4 regions of the Blautia acetica genome follow, and region 1 is predicted to be linked to each of the others. Evidence: riboswitches for the same ligand, from Rfam matches in the RefSeq annotation. Region 1 holds a riboswitch; each other region holds the start of a gene.
The links. A riboswitch is a leader RNA that binds a small molecule or an ion and turns the genes downstream of it on or off. The one in region 1 is predicted to bind cobalamin.
Positions count from the first base shown of each region.

Region 2: it holds a riboswitch for cobalamin, as region 1 does, so the genes downstream of both, WBS51_RS04565 (hypothetical protein) here and WBS51_RS10620 (DUF4430 domain-containing protein) in region 1, are expected to answer to the same signal.
Region 3: it holds a riboswitch for cobalamin, as region 1 does, so the genes downstream of both, WBS51_RS05515 (ABC transporter substrate-binding protein) here and WBS51_RS10620 (DUF4430 domain-containing protein) in region 1, are expected to answer to the same signal.
Region 4: it holds a riboswitch for cobalamin, as region 1 does, so the genes downstream of both, WBS51_RS08470 (energy-coupling factor ABC transporter permease) here and WBS51_RS10620 (DUF4430 domain-containing protein) in region 1, are expected to answer to the same signal.

Region 1 is NZ_JBBEWO010000015.1:7,549-10,647, forward strand. Features, by position in the region: gene WBS51_RS10615 (LysR family transcriptional regulator) at 1-806, shown strand, start outside; cobalamin riboswitch at 850-1,037, shown strand; gene WBS51_RS10620 (DUF4430 domain-containing protein) at 1,208-3,099, shown strand, end outside.
Region 2 is NZ_JBBEWO010000004.1:178,400-181,498, reverse strand. Features, by position in the region: gene WBS51_RS04570 (MFS transporter) at 72-1,250, shown strand; gene WBS51_RS04565 (hypothetical protein) at 1,337-1,714, opposite strand; cobalamin riboswitch at 1,850-2,046, opposite strand; gene WBS51_RS04560 (small, acid-soluble spore protein, alpha/beta type) at 2,096-2,299, opposite strand; gene WBS51_RS04555 (PspC domain-containing protein) at 2,367-2,552, opposite strand; gene WBS51_RS04550 (DUF4097 family beta strand repeat-containing protein) at 2,582-3,099, opposite strand, start outside.
Region 3 is NZ_JBBEWO010000005.1:160,385-163,483, forward strand. Features, by position in the region: gene WBS51_RS05510 (FecCD family ABC transporter permease) at 1-650, opposite strand, end outside; gene WBS51_RS05515 (ABC transporter substrate-binding protein) at 664-1,770, opposite strand; cobalamin riboswitch at 1,905-2,096, opposite strand; gene asnA (aspartate--ammonia ligase) at 2,144-3,099, opposite strand, start outside.
Region 4 is NZ_JBBEWO010000010.1:65,082-68,180, reverse strand. Features, by position in the region: gene cbiQ (cobalt ECF transporter T component CbiQ) at 1-303, opposite strand, end outside; gene WBS51_RS08475 (energy-coupling factor ABC transporter substrate-binding protein) at 328-630, opposite strand; gene WBS51_RS08470 (energy-coupling factor ABC transporter permease) at 632-1,378, opposite strand; cobalamin riboswitch at 1,529-1,709, opposite strand; gene hemA (glutamyl-tRNA reductase) at 1,866-3,095, shown strand.

The DNA.
Region 1 (3,099 bases):
AACTGGAGTCCAGTCTGGGGGTTCCTCTGCTGAAACGGAGCAAAAAAGGCGTGGTGATGACAAAAGAAGGGGAACTGGTTTACGAACAGGTAAGAGAGATTCTCAAAAGCCTGCAGACGATTCAGGATGTGAAAAACCTGGAAAAGAAGGAGCCTCTTTTAGTAGCTGCCATGCCAAGCAGTTGTTTCGCCGGAATCTTTGCTTCCTTTTATGCAAAAGCGGAAGGAATGCAGGCAGGGTACTGGGAAGGAGCTTTGGATAAGGTCATTCACCGCACGGCCCACCGCCAGGCACAGGTAGGTCTTGTATTCATTTCCTCGCATCAGAAAAAGGCCTCAGAGCGACTTTTGAAAAAGATGAGGCTGGAATTTCACCTGCTGAGGGAAACAAAGCTGGCTCTTTATGTGGGGCCGAAAAGTCCGTATTATGAACAGAAAACCATAAAAAAAGCAGACCTGCAGAAGATTTCCCTGGTGCAGAATATGGCAGAGGAAATCCCTTCTTTTTACAATCTCAATTCCCGTCATTTAAAAGGCGAGATACCGGATGGGGCAAAAGCGGTAAACGGTGTTCTGGTGAACAGCGCCCATGCTATGAAGCAGCTGCTTTTAAAAACAGAGCTGGGAAATATCAGCACCGGATTTGATTTGTGCTGTGACAAGAAAAGCAGGCTCCATAAGCTGGAACTGGAGGACTGTGGGGCAGATATTTCCTGCGGCTACGTCAGACGGGCGGATACAGAGCCTGGAATCTGCACAAAACAGTTTTTGGAATTTCTGGAAGACAAATTCGCAGAAATGCATTGACACTTTGACTAACATTGTGTAGTATAGAGTAGAAAGAAAGGTATAACTGCATAATAATAACGGTCACCGGATGTGTTACATGTCCGGAGTTAAAAAGGAAATCCGTGTAAATCGGATACAGTCACCTCTACTGTGAAATGGACAAGGAAATAGTACCATTGGGGAAAACCCGAGAAGGTATTTCTGCGGAAGAAGTTGAGTCAGAAGACTTGCCGTTATAAACGTTTCGTGTTTCCGGGCTGAGGATGTTTTGCGGTTTTACAATATGAAAATTTAATATGGTAAAGTGATAATAGAGGCTCTTTTGTCTGGTAAAGATGAGAGAGCCTTTTTTGCATGCAAAATTTCCTCAAAACAAACATAGGACAATTATGCAGAATAAAAAGAAAAGGAGAAAACATATGAAACACAAGAAACGACGTGCGGGCAGCCGAATGCTCAGTATTGTTCTGGCCATGGTTCTCATGGTATCGGGTATTACTGTGCCGGTGCAGGCAGACACATTGCCCGCAGCAGAAGAAAGCACTGCTTATGAGCAGCAGGCAGAAAACGTGGAAAGTACGGAACATTACCAGGAGCCGGAAAATCAAGAGTCAGAAATTCAGGAGCCGGAAGAAGCGGTGCAGCCGGAAGCGGGTGAAACAGAGCAGATTTCGGTTCCTGAAATGGTGCCGGGAGAGGCAGAAACCACGGAAGACCAGGCCGCAGAAGAAAAGCCCTATGTATACTTCCAGTATGATGACGGAAGAATACAGGAAATGGATGAAAACAACACCTTTACTTTAAATGCCATGGACGAAGGTACTTTTGTTCTGGCAGGCACAGACAAACGGCCAGACTGGAATGTATCCGCAAAAGTGTATACATCGGATATAGAATATACCAAACACTATTGGGTAAATGCCAGCGGACGGTATCAGCCGGCAGACCTCCGGGTTGTGGAAGGTTATGTCTGCAACGCAGACAACATGGGAGAAGTCTTCCAGAGATTTAAAATCAACAATGTTTCCAGTAATGTGGAAGAGCTGAAGGTTTTCGTAGGAGACCAGGAAGTATCTTTGGACAAACCTTACGAAATGCACGGAACAGACAGCGGAGTTGCCTATTTAAAGGCCAGAGTCAAAGGCTCAGACGAATTTAAGAAGGTTCCCGTCGCCGCTATGTATCATGAGAATATCAGCGGCCCCGGCATTATCCAGAATCATGCTGAGGGCAGCAAATTCACCATGGAAAGCGAAGGAGAGGCTGTTTTCAAGCTTGGCATGGGGGAAGATAAACAACGCCTTTCCAAAGAGTTTAAGGTCATCTCCAAAAACGTAGCGTTGGAAGACTTTCAGGTTACTGTTCCAAGTGTCTGGTATATAGATTCCTGGAATCCTCTGGGCGGTTACTATGTAGGTATCACCAAAGGAAATGACCCGGATGATTATAACTGCAGCTTTACGCCGTATAATGCCACAAATCAGAAGCTTGTCTGGGAGGCAAAGACACCGGAAATTGCAGAGTTTATGGAATATTTCGGAAACGGCATTGTGCCAAAGAAGGCAGGCGTGGCAAAATTCCATATTTACAGCCAGGAAGATAAGGATATTTCTCAGGACATTAGTGTGGAATTCAAATATAAATACCCCCTGCAAAAGGCAGAATCAGAAAAGGATACCTATGAACTGGAAGAAGGCAGTTCCAAAAGCGTTCAAATTACACCAACACCTTCCAATGCTACGGAGCAGAGATTTAACTGGTCTTACAGCAAGGAAGGAATTGTAGAAGTTACAGATGAAGTGCAGACAGTCGTTGGAAATGTAAATGCACCCAGAAAAACCGTACACACCATTAAGGCAAAAAAAGCCGGAGAAGTACAGGTAATAGGAACACCCTGGGACGCTACGGCAGACTGCAAGCCTGTACAGTTTACTGTGTTGGTCAGCAAGGGCGGTATAGTTCCCGACGATACAGACTATACGGCTTTGGTGAAAGAGGATATACAGCATGGCATGGATTATCTGCAGAAAGAGCCTGTAAATGCATACGGAGACGAATGGAATATTTTCACAACCCTTCGTGCAGGCGGAACCATCAGCCAGGAAAATCTGGACGCTTATTATGCCAGTGTGTCGGAAAAATTAAAAACAGGGCTGACAAAGCTTCGGGCCACAGATGTGGCAAGAGTCAGCATTACCTTGGCAGCTATGGGAAAAGATTTGACAGATATTGACGGTGTCAATCTGATGAAGGCGCTCTATAATGATGAACTGAAGATGAAAATCGGCAAAGATACCTCCAATGCCCCTAT
Region 2 (3,099 bases), on a different contig from region 1:
CGAAACTGCAGATTTGTTTTAGACTATACTCGATTTTGCATTTTCAATTTTAAAAAGAGGGGGACTTATCATTGTTTCAAGACAAAACTCAAAACAGACAATTTCTGTGCAGCTACGGCGTCTTCATCATAAATGGTATGCTTGCACTCTCCATTGGCTCACTCCTGCCTTATATCCGGGATTCCCGGGGACTGGCCTATGCTTTTTGCGGTATGATTGTCAGCCTTCATTCCGTAGGAAATCTGATTTCCAGCTTTGCCTGCGGCGCTTTATCCGAGGTCTGGGGAAGAAAGAAAAGCATTCTTTTTTTCAATTCTTTCATTGCCCTTTCCTACCTGGTCATTCTTCTTTCTGACAATAATTTTATGTTGGCACTGGCCTTTTTCCTCACCGGTATGGCCCGGGGCGCTACCAGTAATTTTTGCAACACCTCCATTAACGAACTGGCTCCCGGTAAGGCATCGCTCTTAAATGGCCTGCATGCCATGTTTGCTGTCGGCGCCTTTACTTTCCCGCTTCTGCTGCTTGCCATGACGCGGACAAACAGCGATAACTGGATTTACGCCTGTTCTTTCATGCTGATTATGGGGGTTTTAAGCTGGGTCATGTATTTTATGATTCCTGATTCTGTTAAAGAAAAAAAAGAAGAACAGATAAAAAAAGCTGCTGATTTTGCTTTTTTCAAAGAACCGCTGTTTTATCTCTGCACACTGACTCTTTTCTTCTATCTCTGTGCAGAACAGGGAGTAATTGGCTGGATGATTACTTACTTTAAGGATACCGGACTGCTGCCCGCATCTCTTTCTCAGGTCACGGCCAGCCTTTTATGGGTCATGATTCTAGCTGGCCGCCTTTTAACGGCTTGGCTTTCCACCAGAGTTCATAAGGAATGGCTGCTGCTTGTCATGGGCTTCGGACTGGTGGGATTTTTAATCCTACTGCTGTTCAGTTCCACTACACCGCTGATTCTTGTGGGAATTATGGGCTTTGGCTTCAGTATGGCAGGGCTTTATCCCACTACGGTTTCCTTTTCCGGAAGCCTTATCCAAAAATATTCTCTGGCCTGGAGTTTCATTCTCACTCTTGCCAGTTTCGGCTCTATTCTCATGCCGTCCATTATCGGTAAAATTGCAGAAACTGCCGGTATTTACTATGGTATGCAATCCATTATTGCAGTTGTGGTCATTGACCTGGTTTGCATTCTTCTGCTGGTAAGACATATACGAAAAATGAGAAAAAGTGCGCTTTAAAAAATGCAGTTAAGGGGTTTTTTAAGATTTAGAGCTTAAAAATCGGTATTTACCGACACCCCTTCCTGCATTTCTTTTATACAACTTTATATCCATGGTGTCCGGCAGAAACAGTACAAACTCATCGCCTCCAACCCTGCAGGCCAAGTCATAAAAGGAACAGCAATAAAAATTTCCTGTTTGTTTCCATCAAACTGAACATTAGAAATAGAAATGTCTGTCAGACAATGCACTTTCCCATTTTCCTTTTTATATTTTTTCCCATAAATACTATAACTTGAAATTTCCCGCTGAATTGCGGATAAGAGACTATGTAGAAATCTTTTTGATGGACACTCCCTGATTCCGGTCACGAAGCTTTCCTGCTCTCTGCGGAGGATGCGCGGTTTTGTTTGTTGCGGGAAAACAAAACCTGTAAACAGCCAAACAGGAAACATAGAATCAGGGAATATACCACCTGCCATTTAATCAATGCATAATTCTATAAGTTCAGGTTCACCTTTCGGCAATTCCATAAAAAAATCCACCTTCCTTGTGAAAGCGGACTCGTCAACTGTCTGTAAACAGTGTGAGGGATTTCAAACTTTGCACGGAAGTTATCACCTTACTACTACTAAGCAGGTTTCCTGACTCATGGCTCATCGCTTTGCCGCTCCTTCTCGTACTGCTTCGTACAATGGACTTCTGCGGCATCACTCCCCAAATACAGTGACCGGATCGCTCAGGACTCACACCTGATTCCCTTTTCACCAGTGTTGTGCGGTCAACACGGTGCACTTAATAGGTTTATGGAATTATACATTGATTATAATACCATTGCCTCCAAGCCGCGTCAAGCACTTTTCCTAATTTTCTCCTGTTTTTTGCTGTTCTCTTCGGCGTTTTGTCATAAGCCCGCCGATACGTCCCGTTTCCTTTGCAGACAGGCTTTTCCAGCCATTTGCAGCTACCCGGTCCAAAAGTCCCAGTTCTCCGGCAATTTCATATTTTATTTTTTCCTCTTCCGGAATATTGTTTAAATCAATTTTTTCTTCTTTTTTCTTTGCCATAAAAAAGCCACACTCCTTTCTAACTGGAGTATGACCCTTTTTTCTCACTTTATACCGTCTGTAAATTTTATTTTGGAATTACAATGGCTGCAATGATATAAGCCACAATTCCTGTGCCGCAGTTCATGCAGGTCAAGATAATCCATGCCAGCCTTATTAAAGTAGGGTCAATATTAAAATATTCTGCAATTCCTCCGCAGACCCCTGCCAACATATAATTTACAGAGGAACGATACAATCTTTTATCAGACATATGATAACTCCTTTCCTTGCTTCTATTTTTTATTTACTTTCAAACTCGATTTCCATATTTCCCATATCATTTGACACGTCTATGGTCTTTTGGCTGTCCGCATTTCCGAAAACGCCTTCCTGGTAACCCACATACTCCTTTCCATCCAGAACCAGATTGCCGCTGTCGCTTTCTGCATAAACGGTATAATCGTTTAGTTTTCCGGCACATTTCACCTGGAGATTTCCGGTGGAACACTCTATTTCTCCTGTTTGAAATTCCAGATACTCTGCCTGCACACTTCCGGTATCTGTTTCCAGATAAGCCTTATCGGTCCGCAGTTTTCCCACTGTTTTTATCTGAGCCGTATCGGAAACCAGCTCCAGATCTTTGAATGTTTTATTTTCCGGTACTTCTATCACAAGTTTTGTCTTTTCGCTGTCATGGTCGCCTTCGGCTTCTATATACAATTCCTTATTATCGGAGCTGCGGCTTACCGTATCGTCTTCCCGGACTCCCAGAATCCGAATGGTATTTCCCGTGGTTGTACGGATTTCTGCAATTCCTG
Region 3 (3,099 bases), on a different contig from region 1:
ATGGGCAGCAGTATCCGGATATTGTCCCAGTCTGCAGAAGCCAGACTTCCCATACTCCAGTATGTAATTTCTGCCGTAGCGTTTTTATCCTGGGCAATATAGATAATGAAGTTGGCAAAAGCCGCGCAGACCGAACTCACAGCCATACCTGCCAGAATCAGTTTTCCGGCATTTGACCGGCCTCCCATGCCGGATATAAACAAAACTGCAAAAGAAGCCAGCACAGCCCCTGCAAAGGCCAGAATACCTACCGCATTGTCACCAAGAGCGGAACCAACTCCCAGCATAATGGCCAGCGCCGCTCCCAGATAAGCCCCGGAAGATACCCCCAGTACATAAGGGTCTGCCAGCGGATTTTTCACCACAGCCTGCATAACAACACCGCAAATGGAAAGTGCCATTCCTACCGCAGCAGCCAAAAGAACTCTGGGAAACCGTATGAGCCATACCACATCATGCACAGCTCCCCCGGAATACTCGGACAGAGCATCTATATGAAAAATTTCGTAAAAAATAACGCGATACACTTCTTTTATAGAAATATCTGCATTTCCAAACGTAATGGAGGCCAGTATTGAAAATACCAGCCCCGCCACCAATGCAAGGACAGCCACCCTATAAGCAGAAGTTTTTAAGCCCTTCTTTGTCACAGCACCTGCACCTCTATTCTCCTAATTTCAAATCCGGATAAAGTCCTTTTGCAATGGTTTCAATACCGTCCTGTGTCCTTGTTGCACTGGCATACATTTCGCTGAGCATAATGGGTACCACTCTCTGATTTTTCACTGCATCCAGACTTGCATAAGTCTCGTCCTCCAGGAGTACATTCAGCTTTTCCTGCTTCACCGTTTCCGGGTCATCTCCGGAATATGGCATATATACTACAAAAATCACATCCGGATTGGCGGTAATCACATCTTCTTTTCCGAGAGAAGAACCATCCGGATTCGCCAGTGTTCCCCCAAGCTGTGTTACCATATCTCCCGCAAGAGAGTCCTGTCCATAATTGGTAAATCCGTCCTTTCCTGATTCCAGTACCAGCACGGAAGGCTTTTCCGTCTCTCCCTTTGTCTCCTCTTTCACGGTTGCTATGGTATCCTTCATTTCATTTACAATTCCTTCCGCCTTATCCTGTACATCGAAAATCTTTCCCATGTTCAGAATATCCGTATATTCATTCTCCAGAGATTTTTCTGCCACTGCCGTGTTGCTGCTGATGTATACATTCGTTCCCTTGTCAATCCATTCCTGTGCGTCTCCCAGTGTTTTGTCTCCGAAAAGAGAACTCCAGGAAAAAATCATATCCGGCTCCAGCATGGTAACGGTTTCCTTAGAGGGTGTAAATTCATCTAAATATTTCACCTTGGAAAAAGCGGATTTCTGTGCTTCGGGAACCTCATTGTCCAGACCTGCCGTGGCCGCAAGATGGTCTTCCAGCCCCAGCTCCAGCATGGTTTCTATACAGCCCTGATACACAGCCAGCACTTTTTCAGGCGCTTTTTCGTAAGTTGTGGAGTATTCCTTTCCATCTTTACCGTAAGTGGTAATCGTCAGCGGATATTCCGTCTTTTTCGTATTTTCTGTCTGTGGGTCTTCCTCTTTTGCGGAAGCACTGTTCTCTGCCTGGTTGTCTTCTTTAATACTTTCCGCGCTTCTTCTCTGTTCCTCTGTACTGTCGCTGCTGTTTCCCTGGCAGGCAGTCATTCCCATTGTCATACCTGCGGCCAGTAAAATGGCGGTCACTTTGCTGCATACTGCTTTTTTCTTCATTGTCGTACTGCTCCTTTCGCCTTTCCATCCGCGTAAACGAAAAGGCCTGCCTTTCCTGTAAAAAGAAAAACAGACCTTTTCTTCCGCAAATCCCTCGCCTGCGGTTTTATAGATGTGCACTTTTACCCGGAAGTTTCATCTTTTTCTGCCAAGCAGGTCTCCTGACTTACAGCTCCTCATCTGCTTCTGCCTTCTCACATATTTGTATGCAATGGCGTCTCTGAAGCAGACTCCCTGTTTACAGTGGCCGGACCGTCGAAGATTCTCACTTCGTTCCCTTTTCAGATAATTTCGCAAAATTATTCACTCAACAGAACCATTCTTTGTTTAAACATCCTTAATCTAACACATTCCGGCAAAAGTTGCAAGAAAGTTAAAGAATTTCGATTCCCGCCTTTTCACAGGCTTTCAATGTCTCTTCATCCCAAAGAGAGGCCTGTACCTCTCCCACATGGGCTTTTTTCAGAAGCAGCATACAAATCCGGGACTGTCCGATACCGCCGCCAATGGTCAGAGGCAGTTTTCCCTCCAGCAGCATTTTGTGGAAAGGAAGATTTCTTCTGTCATCACAGCCTGCTTTGGTAAGCTGCTCATCCAGGGCTTTTTCGTCCACACGAATTCCCATGGAAGAAATCTCCAGCGCACACTGCAGAGGTTCGTGCCAGAAGAGAATATCACAATTTAATTTCCAGTCGTCATAATCCGGCGCTCTTCCGTCATGTTTCTGCCCTGAGGCCAGCACATCTCCAATCTGCATAATGCACACGGTTTTATGCTCTTTTGTATAGGCATTTTCCCTTTCCTTTGGTGTGAAATCAGGGTATAAATCTTCCAGTTCCTGTGTGGTAATAAAAGAAACTTCTCTGGAAAGCTCTGTGTCCAAATGCTCATACTGGTATTTAATTTCATCCAGGGCATTACAGATGGCACCCACAATACGATTCACTGTATTTTTCAGGTATTCCGGATTCCGGTCTTCTCTGGTAATGATTTTTTCCCAGTCCCACTGGTCTACATAAACAGAATGCAGATTATCCAGTTCTTCATCCCTGCGTACTGCGTTCATGTCGGTGAGAAGTCCCTTACCTACATGAAAATCGTAACGGTACAGCGCCATACGTTTCCATTTCGCCAGAGAATGTACCACCTGTGCATTTACTCCTGCGTCCGGAATATCAAAGGTAACCGGGCGTTCCACGCCATTTAAGTCGTCGTTCAGACCAGAAGCCGGGTCTACAAACAGCGGCGCAGTCACCCTCTTTAATTTCAGTGCCATACACAGCTTTTTCTGCATAAGATTTTTAATGGCACCGATTGCTTCCTGCGTTT
Region 4 (3,099 bases), on a different contig from region 1:
ATACCAGTTTCCAAGGGGAATGGCAAAGAAATCCATGGGGACCTGTTTTAAATTGAACATAATGGCTATGGTACTTAAAAACAAAAATGCCAGAGGTACGGTGAGAAACTTAAGATAACGCAAAACAGGGACTCCCCCTTTCCAAACGGTAAGAATCCCTGTCACAGCTAATACGATACCTGCCACCGCAGTCGAACGACTCATTACACAGATACACAGTGTAATCACTGCAAAGGCAAATTTCTCACTGGCATTTTCATATCTAAGCCGGGAATTGTAACACAGCTTATCAATGACTATCATAGAAACTCCTTTCGCCAGAGAACTTTAGTTTTCATCTTTCATCCATTTTTTACGCTCTACAAAACGTCCCATAAAAAAGGCAATGACGCCTACGCCAATACCGGTCTGGAGACAGAAGAGCAGGCTTTCCACTTCGCCGGGAAGTTCTCCGCCAATGAGCTTTTCAAAAATGGGGGTTGCCCAGGGTTCATAGGAGGAATCCACTTCCTCTACCACGGTGCTTCCGGCATCGTCGGAACCGCCGAATTCCGCGTCTTTTAAGACAAACAGCGGAACAAATGCAATTAAGAAAATAACCAGAATGGCCAGAATGACTTTTTTCTTCATCTTATTTTCCCTCCTTTAAATAACCAATCGCACGAAGTTCCGGTTTAGCATAGGTTTCCAGACCCATGATAATCAATACCGTGATGACGCCTTCAATAAGAGCCAGAGGAACCTGTGTAGGTGCAAATACCAGCAGGAATTTGCCTACTGCAGCGCCAAAGGTGGTATCCGCATGATGGGCAAGAGCCATCTGTACCGCAGTCACGCAGTATGTAAATAAGTCACCTAAAAATGCGGCCAAAAATACACAGACTTTTTTATCCACATTGGCCTTTTTCAGCACAACATAAAGACCATAAGATACAAAAGGTCCTGCGATTGCCATGGAGAATGTGTTTGCTCCAATCGTAGTCAGTCCGCCGTGTGCCAGTAAAATAGCCTGGAACAGGAGAACAATCAGCCCCAGAATGGAAACGGCAGACGGGCCAAACAGAATTGCTCCAAGCCCGGTGCCTGTCATGTGAGAACAGCTTCCGGTTACGGAAGGAATCTTCAAGGAAGAAATTACAAAGACAAAGGCGCCGGACATAGCCAGCAGGGTGACCAGATTTCGGTGTTCGTTTAAAGTTTTTTTGATAGACATGAATCCTGCAATGAGAAACGGTACGCACAGGACACCCCATGCGATGCAGAATCCTCCCGGAAGGTAACCTTCCATAATGTGCATGGCACTGACGGTTGGGACAATGCCGAAGGTAAGCGCAAAGGCGCTTGCCAGTACCAGAATACGTTTTTGATTTTTACTCATTTTTCTTCTCCCTTCTGATTTGCATGAATAAAATAAAAAACCTGTACGGCAGGGACCGACAGGCATCAGAAGAACAAGAGGTTATAGCAAGGTGAATTGATATGCTATGAGCCAACCTGTTCTTACACAAGGCCATCGTTCGTAACCTGTGTAAATCGCATGTATAAGGCAGGTCTTCTGACTCAGGTATCTTTGCTGCATTTTGCCTTCCCATTACAACAGTGGCATATTAAAATACAGCTCCTCCATTACAGCGGCGTGACCGTGTAAGATTTTCACTTAACTTTCCTATTCTCCTGCATAGCAGGCACCGTTATACATTCAATTCTTGTTCCATTGTAGCATATAGGGAAATTTTGTCAATGTTTTGTCAAATGAAATTGTACAAAAATCACAAAATACTTAAGTTGCACCCAAAAGAATTCTATGCTAAGATGAAAAAAGATTTTTAAGAAAAGCAACAAAAGATATGGGAGATTAAAAAACAATGAGTATTTCCATGATTGGCATTGACTACAGCAGAGCAGCCGTGGACATCCGCGCACAGTTTTCTTTTACCAAGAAAAACGCTGTAGCTGCAATGGAACATTTAAAGGAAGAACCGGGCATTGCAGGCTGTATTATTTTGTCTACCTGCAACCGAATGGAAATTTGGGCAAGCACCACGGAAGACTGGCAGGGTTCTCTCTATGAATTTTTGTGCCGGGAAAAAGGGAAAGAACCGGCAGAATATGCACAGTATTTTGCGGAAAGGACAGAAGAGGAAGCAGTAGAACATCTTTTTTATCTTACCAGCGGTCTGAAATCCCAGATTCTGGCAGAAGACCAGATCATTACCCAGGTAAAGGATGCTCTGAGTTTGTCCAGGGAAGCCTACTGCACGGACAATGTGCTGGAGGTACTGTTTCGCATGGCGGTGACGGCAGCCAAGAAGGTAAAGACAAAAGTCATCTTTTCCAGGGGCAACAGTTCCGTGATTCATCAAGCCATTCACTGCCTGGAGGAAAAGGGCTTTTCCTTGTCTGGCAAAACCTGCATGGTTATCGGAAACGGAGAAATGGGCAAGGTGGCGGCGCTGGCTCTTAGAGAAGCAGGTGCAGAGGTGACGGTTACGGTGCGCCAGTATCGAAGCGGCATTGTCAATATCCCCAAGGGCTGTGAGCGGATTAATTACGGTGACCGGGGAGAATTTCTGCCTCAGTGCGATTTGGTTGTCAGCGCTACGGCCAGTCCTAACTATACACTGACCAGGGAGCTTCTGGAAACCGTCCCGCCCGTGGAACATCTGGTATTGATTGATTTGGCCGTACCAAGAGATATTGAACCCTCTGCCGGAGAACTTTCCGGTATTACCCTGTACGACATAGACAGCTTTAAGATTGATGCGGTTTCTCCGAAGCTGCAGCAGAGTCTGGAAAAAGCCGGGGAAATTTTGCAGGAACAGATGGAGGATTTTTACAACTGGTATGGCGGCAGAGACTTAATTCCCAGAATCCAGGACATTAAGGCAGAGGCGGTGCAGGATTTAAATCTCCGGATACTGAAAATTCTGCGGAAAACTCCCATGGAAGAAAAAGACCGGGAAAATCTGCTGCAGGCCATTGATACAGCTGCGGCAAAGGTGGTTAACAAAATGATGTTCGGGCTGAAGGATTCTCTGGAAGAAAAGGAATTTTTAAACTGCGTGGAAGGACTGGAAAAACTGTATGAAAACTGAAAAG